2 regions of the Streptomyces sp. NBC_01012 genome follow, and region 2 is predicted to be linked to the other one. Evidence: riboswitches for the same ligand, from Rfam matches in the RefSeq annotation. Region 2 holds a riboswitch; the other holds the start of a gene.
What was found. A riboswitch is a leader RNA that binds a small molecule or an ion and turns the genes downstream of it on or off. The one in region 2 is predicted to bind cobalamin.

Region 1 (4,206 bases), 2.5 Mb from region 2:
GGCCGGGTCGCCGGCCAGGACCGTCGTCGTCTCGGCTGCCCGGTCCCTCCGTACATGGGAGATCCGGTGTCCCTCGGGGGTCGCGACCACGTCGATCCACTCCCCGTGGGGGTGGCCGCAGCGGCGTTCGCACCCGGACCAGTACACAGGCAGCCGGCCGGCCGGTCCGACGGCGGCCCCCGCATCGGCCCGTACGTCTGCCAGCGACTTCGCGCAGCCTGGCTGTCCGATACAGGCTCCGACACCCGCCCAGGGGGAGCCTGGCCCGGTGATCAGGCCGGACTCCGAGAGGGCGGTGAGCAGGTCCTCCGTACGGCCGGGCGCGATCCCGGTGACCACGGCTCCGCGCCAGGGGGTGAGGCGCAGCTCCCCGGCGCTCGACAGCAGCCGCCACTGCGCCAGGTCCAGCCGCCCCAGCGGTACGCCGACGGACAGCGCGGTCTCGTGGGTGCCGCCGGGGACGGGGCCCGGGGCCGGGTGCAGTGCTTCGAGGGGGCGGGGGAGGTGGCCCGGGGTCACGGTGACGCCTGCCCTGCGCAGCCGGCGCTCGACCTCGGAGGGCAGCGCCGCCCCGCTGTCGGGCAGGTCCCTGATCCGCCAGGCGCCGCTGCCGCGGGCCGCGTCGAGGAAGGCTTCGGCGGCGAGCAGCGCGGCGCGGGGGGCGTCGGGGGAGGGGACGCGGTGTACGGCGTCGCCGTCCCCGACGCGCAGCAGGGCGCCGCCGGCGTCGCCGCGCAGGGTGAGGTCGGCGCCGAGAGCGTCCACGTCACCGCGGCCGTCGTCGAGCGCGAACAGAAAGCGTCCGGAGAGCGCAGTCGCGCTCTCACTTCCGCACAGAAGGCGGTCAAGGCCGGTCAGCCAGGGGCGGATGTCGAGGGCCCCGAGGCCGTCGAGCCCGGAGAGCGGGGACGCGACCACATTGCGTACGCGCTCATGGCGGGCGGAGGGCAGCAGCCCGGCCTCGTCGAGCAGCCCGGCCAGCTCGGCACCGCACTCAGGGGCGAGCCCGCGCAGCTGCACGTTGCCACGGGAGGTGAGATGCAACTCACCGTCACCGAAACGCTCGGCGGCCTGCCCCAGCGCCGCCGCACGGCGGGATGTCAGCACTCCGCCGGGTATGCGGATCCGCGCCAGCGCCCCGTCGTCCGCCCGGTGCAGACGCAGCGCGCCGGGGCAGGCGTCACCGCTGCTCCGGGCACATGCGTCGCCCGTGGACCGGGACGTGACGGCCTCGGACGAGGTCGTGAGGGGGGAGGCGGGCATGGCGGCGAGCATACCGACCGTGACCGTGGCGGGGCCCTGCCGTCACTGTGACCTACCGGACACCCGGCGCCGTGCCGGTCGGTGGCCTGGTCCGTGGCCCGCCGGACACCCGGTGCCGCGCCGGTCCGTGGCCCGCCGGACATCTGGTGCCGCGTTCGTACGTGACCTAACCGGACAGCCGCTGCCGTGCCGGTCGGAGCGGGGGGCCGTCTGGTCAGGACCCCCCACCTGCCGCCTACTATGCCTAGCGGCGGTCCGTTCGGGCCGTCATCACCAAAAGGTGACATGGAGGAAGCCCGGTGAGATTCCGGCGCGGTCCCGCCACTGTGAGCCCGGCCCCCTGAGGCCGTGCGAGTCAGGAACTCCTTTCCCCACGCTCTCGGCTCCGCCCGAGCAGGGGAGATCCCAATCGGACAACTGCCTGGGGCGTGGACACCCCGGGGAAGGGCTGACGCCGCATGATCCTGCTCCTGTCGACGTCCGACACCGACCTGCTGAGCGCCCGCGCCTCCCAGGGCCCGGTCAGCTACCGCTACGCCAACCCTTCCCGGCTCGGCCCCGATGACCTTCCGCAGCTCCTGGACGGCACCGACCTGGTCGTCGTCCGCCTCCTCGGTGGCGTACGCGCCTGGCAGGAGGGCCTCGACCAGGTGCTCGCCACCGGCCGGCCCGTCGTCGTACTGACCGGTGAACAGGCCCCCGACGCCCAGCTGATGGCGGCCTCCACCGTGCCCATCGGCATCGCGGCCGAGGCGCACGCCTACCTCGCGCACGGCGGCCCCGCCAACCTGGAGCAGCTGGCCCGCTTCCTCTCCGACACCGTGCTGCTCACCGGCCACGGCTTCGAGCCGCCCGCCCCGGCCCCCGCGTGGGGTCCGCTGGAGCGGACCGCCCGCGATGTCACGGGCCCGACGGTCGCGGTGCTCTACTACCGCGCCCACCACATGAGCGGCAACACCGCGTTCATCGACGCGCTCTGCACCGCCGTGGAGGACGCGGGCGCCCGCCCCCTCCCGCTGTACGTCGCCTCGCTGCGCACCCCCGAGCCCGAGCTCATCGACGAACTCCGGTCCGTCGACGCCATCGTGACCACCGTCCTCGCCGCGGGCGGAACCAAGCCCGCCACGGCGTCCGCGGGCGGCGACGACGAGTCCTGGGACGCGGGCGCCCTCACCGGCCTCGACGTACCCGTCCTCCAGGCGCTCTGCCTCACCAGCCCGCGCGCCGCCTGGGAGGAGAACGACGAGGGTGTCTCGCCGCTCGACGCAGCCACCCAGATCGCCGTGCCCGAGTTCGACGGCCGTCTGATCACTGTCCCGTTCTCCTTCAAGGAGATCGACGAGGACGGTCTGCCCGCGTACGTCGCCGACCCCGAGCGGGCAGCCCGGGTCGCCGGGATCGCCGTACGGCACGCGAGGCTCCGTCACATCCCGGCCGCCGACAAGCGGATCGCGCTCGTCCTGTCCGCGTACCCGACGAAGCACTCCCGCATCGGCAACGCGGTCGGCCTCGACACCCCCGCCAGCGCCGTCGCCCTGCTGCGCCGCCTGCGCGCCGAGGGCTACGACTTCGGCCCTGAGGAAGACATCCCGGGCCTGGTCTCAGGCGACGGCGACGAGCTGATCTACGCGCTCATCGAGGCCGGTGGCCACGACCAGGAGTGGCTGACCGAGGAGCAGCTGGCCCGGAATCCGGTCCGTATCCCCGCCGCCGACTACCGCCGCTGGTTCGCCACGCTGCCCGCCGAACTCCGTGAGGCGGTCGAGGAGCACTGGGGCCCCGCGCCCGGCGAGATGTTCCTCGACCGGTCCCGCAACCCCGAGGGCGACATCGTGCTGGCGGCGCTGCGCCGCGGCAATCTGCTGATCCTCATCCAGCCGCCGCGCGGCTTCGGCGAGAACCCGATCGCGATCTACCACGACCCCGATCTGCCGCCCTCGCACCACTACCTCGCCGCCTACCGCTGGATCGCCGCGTCCGCCGACGACAACGGCTTCGGCGCCGACGCGATGATCCACCTCGGCAAGCACGGCAATCTGGAGTGGCTGCCCGGGAAGAACGCGGGCCTGTCCGCCGCCTGCGGCCCCGACGCCGCGCTGGGTGACCTCCCGCTCGTCTACCCGTTCCTGGTCAACGACCCCGGCGAGGGCACCCAGGCCAAGCGTCGTGTGCACGCCACCCTGGTGGACCATCTGGTGCCGCCGATGGCCCGCGCCGACAGCTACGGCGACATCGCCCGCCTCGAACAACTCCTGGACGAGCACGCCCAGATCGCCGCCATGGACCCGGCCAAGCTGCCGGCCGTCCGCGCCCAGATCTGGACGCTCATCCAGGCCGCGAAGCTCGACCACGACCTGGGCATCGAAGGCCGCCCCGAGGACGAGGGCTTCGACGAGTTCATCATGCATCTCGACGGCTGGCTCTGTGAGATCAAGGACGTCCAGATCCGTGACGGACTGCACGTCCTGGGCGCGGCCCCGGCCGGCAAGGACCGCGTCAACCTGGTGCTCGCCGTGCTGCGCGCCCGGCAGATCTGGGGCGGCACGGCTTCGCTGCCCGGCCTGCGCGAGGCGCTCGGCCTCGACGAGTCGGCCGCCACCCGCACCGCCGCCGACACGGTCGAGGAGCAGGCCCGCGCGCTCGTCCAGGCCATGGACGACGCCGACTGGGATCCGGCGGCCGTCGCCGGTGTGGCCGAGGGGCATCCCCGGGCCGTCGCCGACATCCTCGACTTCGCCGCCCGCGAGGTCGTGCCCCGCCTCGCCGCGACGACCGACGAGCTGGACCACGCGGTGCACGCGCTGAGCGGCGGCTTCGTCCCGGCCGGCCCGTCCGGATCCCCGCTGCGCGGCCTGGTCAACGTCCTGCCGACCGGCCGTAACTTCTACTCCGTCGACCCGAAGGCCGTGCCCTCCCGCCTCGCGTGGGAGACCGGCCAGGCAC
Region 2 (4,206 bases):
ACCGTCGTCACGAAGGTCCTGCTGCCCGCCGTCGCCGCGCCCGTCGTGGCCGGTGTCGCCGCGCTGCTCGCCACGAAGCTGACGTACCGCATCAACCGGAACATCACCGACGAGGCGCAGCTGAAGTCGACCGCCAAGGGGTACCGCGCCGGCCAGATAGCCTCGGCCGGTCTCGTCTCGCTCGCCCACGGCACCAACGACGCGCAGAAGACCATGGGCATCATCACCCTGGCCCTGGTCACCGGCGGGGTCCTCTCCCCCGGTTCCAACCCGCCCGTCTGGGTCATCACCTGCGCGGGTATCGCCATCGCGATGGGCACCTACCTCGGCGGCTGGCGCATCATCCGCACCATGGGCAGCGGCCTGACCGAGCTGCGTCCGCCGCAGGGCTTCGCCGCCCAGACCAGCGCGGCCACGGTCATCCTGGCCTCCTCGCACCTCGGCTTCTCGCTCTCCACCACGCAGTCCTGCTCCGGCGCCGTCATGGGCGCCGGACTCGGACGCAAGGGGGGCACGGTCCGCTGGTCCACCGCCACCCGGATGTTCGTCGCCTGGGGGCTCACGCTGCCGGCCGCAGGACTGGTCGGCGCGGGTGCCGAGTTCCTGACCAAGCAGGGCCCCTGGGGCGTCACGGCGGTCGCCGTCCTGCTCGTCGCGGGCTCGGGTGCCATCTGGACGCTGTCGCGCCGCAAGCCGGTCGACCACACCAACGTGACGGTGGGCGCGGAGCCCGCGGGCGTCGTCACCACCGCCGTCGCCGCGGTCAGCCCGCCGCCCGCCGGTACCGCCGTACCGGACCTCAAGACCACCATCCCGGCCCCCACGGCCGGTACCCCGGCCGACCCGGCCACGGTGTAAGGACACAACCGCATGAACATCGACTGGGCAGCTCTCGCCACCGTCTTCGGCGTCAGTCTCGTGGTCACCGTCGCACTGGTCGGCCTCTTCACCCTCGGCGTCACCGGTCTGGCCCGGCGGACGCCGACGGCGCAGGGCGGCGGGGCCGGCGTCCTGACGCGCACCGGCGCGTACGCCTGCTTCGGGCTGTGCCTGGCGGCCGTCGCGTACGGGATCTATCTGATCGTCGCCTGACCTCGGATCGGGCAGGGCACCGGGCCGGACACACCGCACGTGTGTCCGGCCCGGTGTGCGTCTCAGCACACTGAAGCCTCGCAGGTCAACGGCAGGTTGACTGGCGTTCGCGGGGCGTGGTGGACTGCCGGAGCCGTTTACGGCGACAGGAGAGGAAGCCGGTGCGAATCCGGCGCGGTCCCGCCACTGTCACCGGGGAGCAGCCTCCATTCGGAAGTCACGGTCCGCCATCGCGGGCTGGAAGGCCGGAGGAACTGCGGATCCGGAAGCCAGGAGACTCTCGTCGCCGGTCACGTCGAACCAGGGCGCGGACCCTGAGTGAGGACATACGCCATGTCTGGCTGCCCTGCGTCGGTCGGCGCACCACCTGCTGCCCCGAAGCTCCAAGGCGCGACGGCCGGCTGAGCGGTGCGAGCCGACCGCGTCTTCGCGTACGGCGCCACCGCCGGTCTGATCGGCGATCTGCTGCTCGGTGATCCCAGGCGGGGCCATCCGGTCGCCGCCTTCGGGCGTGCGGCGGCGGGCGTCGAGAACCGGCTGTGGCGCGATCACCGTGGCTGGGGCGCCCTGCACACGCTCGTCTGCGCCGGTGGCGCCACGGGCGCCGCGGCGCTGGCCGCCCGTGCCGTGCGCGACCGTCCGGCTGCCGCGGTCGCGCTGACCGCCGCCGCCACCTGGTCCGTCGTCGGGGGCACCTCGCTGGGCCGCGAGGCCCGTGCCATCGCCGGTGCGCTGGCCGCCGGGGACATCGAGCGCGCCCGGGAGCTGCTGCCGCATCTGTGCGGACGTGATCCGCAGTCGCTGGACGGGCCCGGCATCGCCCGCGCCGTGGTGGAGTCCGTCGCCGAGAACACCTCCGACGCCGTCGTGGGCGCCCTGGTGTGGGGTGCGCTCGGCGGGGTGCCGGGTCTTGTCGCCTTCCGCGCCGTCAACACCCTGGACGCGATGGTCGGGCACAAGTCCCCACGTCACCGGCGCTACGGCTGGGCGTCCGCCCGGCTCGACGACGTGGCCGGCTGGCCGGGGGCCCGGCTCACCGCCGCGCTCGCCGTGGCCGCGGGCGGGCGGGCGCGCGAGGCCGTACGGGCCTGGCGGGCCGACGCGGGCCGCCATCCCAGCCCGAACGCGGGCCCGGTGGAGGCCTCGTTCGCGGGGGCGCTCGGCGTACGGCTCGGCGGCACGCTGGCGTACGGCGGGCGGGTCGAGCACCGGCCGGTGCTGGGCGGCGCGACGGGCCGGGACGTACGGACCACGGACATCGAACGCGCGGTGCGGCTGTCGCGCCGGGTGAGTGTGCTGGCCCTCGCCGTGTGTGCGGCGGGGCGCTCGGCCATGGGACGGAGAGCCATGGGACGGAGAGCCACATGAGCGGCGGGCTGCTGGTCGCGGGGACCACGTCGGACGCGGGCAAGAGCGTCGTCACCGCCGGGATCTGCCGGTGGCTGGTGCGCCGGGGGGTGAAGGTCGCGCCCTTCAAGGCGCAGAACATGTCGCTGAACTCCTTCGTCACCCGCGAGGGTGCGGAGATCGGCCGCGCCCAGGCGATGCAGGCGCAGGCCGCCAGGGTGGAGCCGTCGGCGCTGATGAACCCGGTGCTGCTCAAGCCGGGCGGCGACCGGTCGAGCCAGGTCGTCCTGATGGGGAAGCCGGTCGGCGAGATGAGTGCGCGCGGCTACCACGGGGGGCGGCAGGAGGCGCTGCTGGGCACGGTCGTGGACTGTCTGGAGCAGCTGCGGGGCACGTATGACGCCGTGATCTGCGAGGGGGCGGGCAGTCCTGCCGAGATCAATCTGCGGCGTACGGACATCGTGAACATGGGCATCGCGCGGGCCGCGCGCTTTCCCGTGCTGGTGGTCGGCGACATCGACCGGGGCGGCGTCTTCGCCTCCTTCTTCGGTACGACGGCGCTGCTGAGCCCCGAGGACCAGTCGCTGGTCGCCGGATACCTCGTCAACAAGTTCCGCGGCGACGTGTCGCTGCTGGAGCCGGGGCTCGACATGCTGCTCGGGCTCACGGGGCGTCGTACGTACGGGGTGCTGCCGTATACCCACGGTCTGGGCATCGACGAGGAGGACGGGATGGGGGTCCCCCCTGCTCGAACGCAGCTGAGAGCTCGGGGGAGGGTGTCGACGCGCGGCACCGTGCGGGAGTCGGCCGTGGCGCCGCCGCACGGCGAGGACGTCCTGCGGGTCGCCGTGTGCGCGGTGCCGCTGATGTCGAACTTCACCGATGTGGACGCGCTGGCGGCCGAGCCGGGTGTGGTGGTGCGGTTCGTGGACCGGGCGGACGAACTCGCCGACGCGGACCTCGTCGTCGTGCCCGGGACACGGGGCACCGTGAAGGCTCTGGCGTGGCTGCGCGAGCGGGGACTCGCCGACGCGCTGCGGCGGCGGGCCGCCGAGGGGCGCCCTGTGCTGGGGATCTGCGGCGGGTTCCAGGTGCTGGGCGAGCGCATCGAGGACGAGGTGGAGTCGCGTGCCGGGGTGGTCGACGCGCTCGGGCTGCTGCCGGTGCGGGTCCGCTTCGGCCGGGAGAAGGTGCTCGGCCGGCCCGTCGGTTCGGCGCTCGGGGAGCCGGTGGAGGGGTACGAGATCCATCACGGGGTCGCCGAGGTGAGCGGCGGTGAGCCGTTCCTCGACGGGTGCCGGGTGGGCTCGGTCTGGGGGACGCACTGGCACGGCTCGCTGGAGAGCGACGGGTTCCGGCGGGCGTTCCTGAGCGAGGTCGCGCGCGCCTCGGGGCGGCGGTTCACCGCGGCGCCCGACACGAGCTTCGGGGCGCTGCGGGAGGAGCAGCTGGACCGGCTGGGGGATCTGATCGAGGAGCACGCGGACACGGACGCGTTGTGGCGGCTGATCGAGGGCGGTGCGCCGGCGGGGCTGCCGTTCATCGCGCCGGGTGCGCCGGAGGCGGGCCTGTCGCCCCGGACGGACCCGCGTATTGGCACTGATTTTTCTGCGAACGAGGAGGCCCTGTGAGTACGCCCTATCCCTTCACCGCCATCGTCGGGCAGGACGATCTACGGCTCGGGCTCCTGCTCAACGCCGTCAGTCCCGCCGTCGGCGGGGTCCTGGTCCGTGGGGAGAAGGGGACCGCGAAGTCCACCGCCGTACG

Region 1: linked by a shared signal. The riboswitch ahead of cobN (cobaltochelatase subunit CobN) and the one ahead of OG623_RS27845 (cobalamin biosynthesis protein) in region 2 are both predicted to bind cobalamin.

What each region holds. Positions count from the first base shown of each region.
Region 1 covers NZ_CP108688.1:3,651,198-3,655,403, reverse strand. The annotation lists gene cobG (precorrin-3B synthase) at 1-1,275, opposite strand, end outside; cobalamin riboswitch at 1,508-1,652, shown strand; gene cobN (cobaltochelatase subunit CobN) at 1,722-4,206, shown strand, end outside.
Region 2 covers NZ_CP108688.1:6,195,231-6,199,436, reverse strand. The annotation lists gene OG623_RS27855 (anion permease) at 1-858, shown strand, start outside; gene OG623_RS27850 (hypothetical protein) at 871-1,092, shown strand; cobalamin riboswitch at 1,243-1,372, shown strand; gene OG623_RS27845 (cobalamin biosynthesis protein) at 1,501-2,460, shown strand; gene OG623_RS27840 (cobyric acid synthase) at 2,457-4,070, shown strand; gene OG623_RS27835 (putative cobaltochelatase) at 4,067-4,206, shown strand, end outside.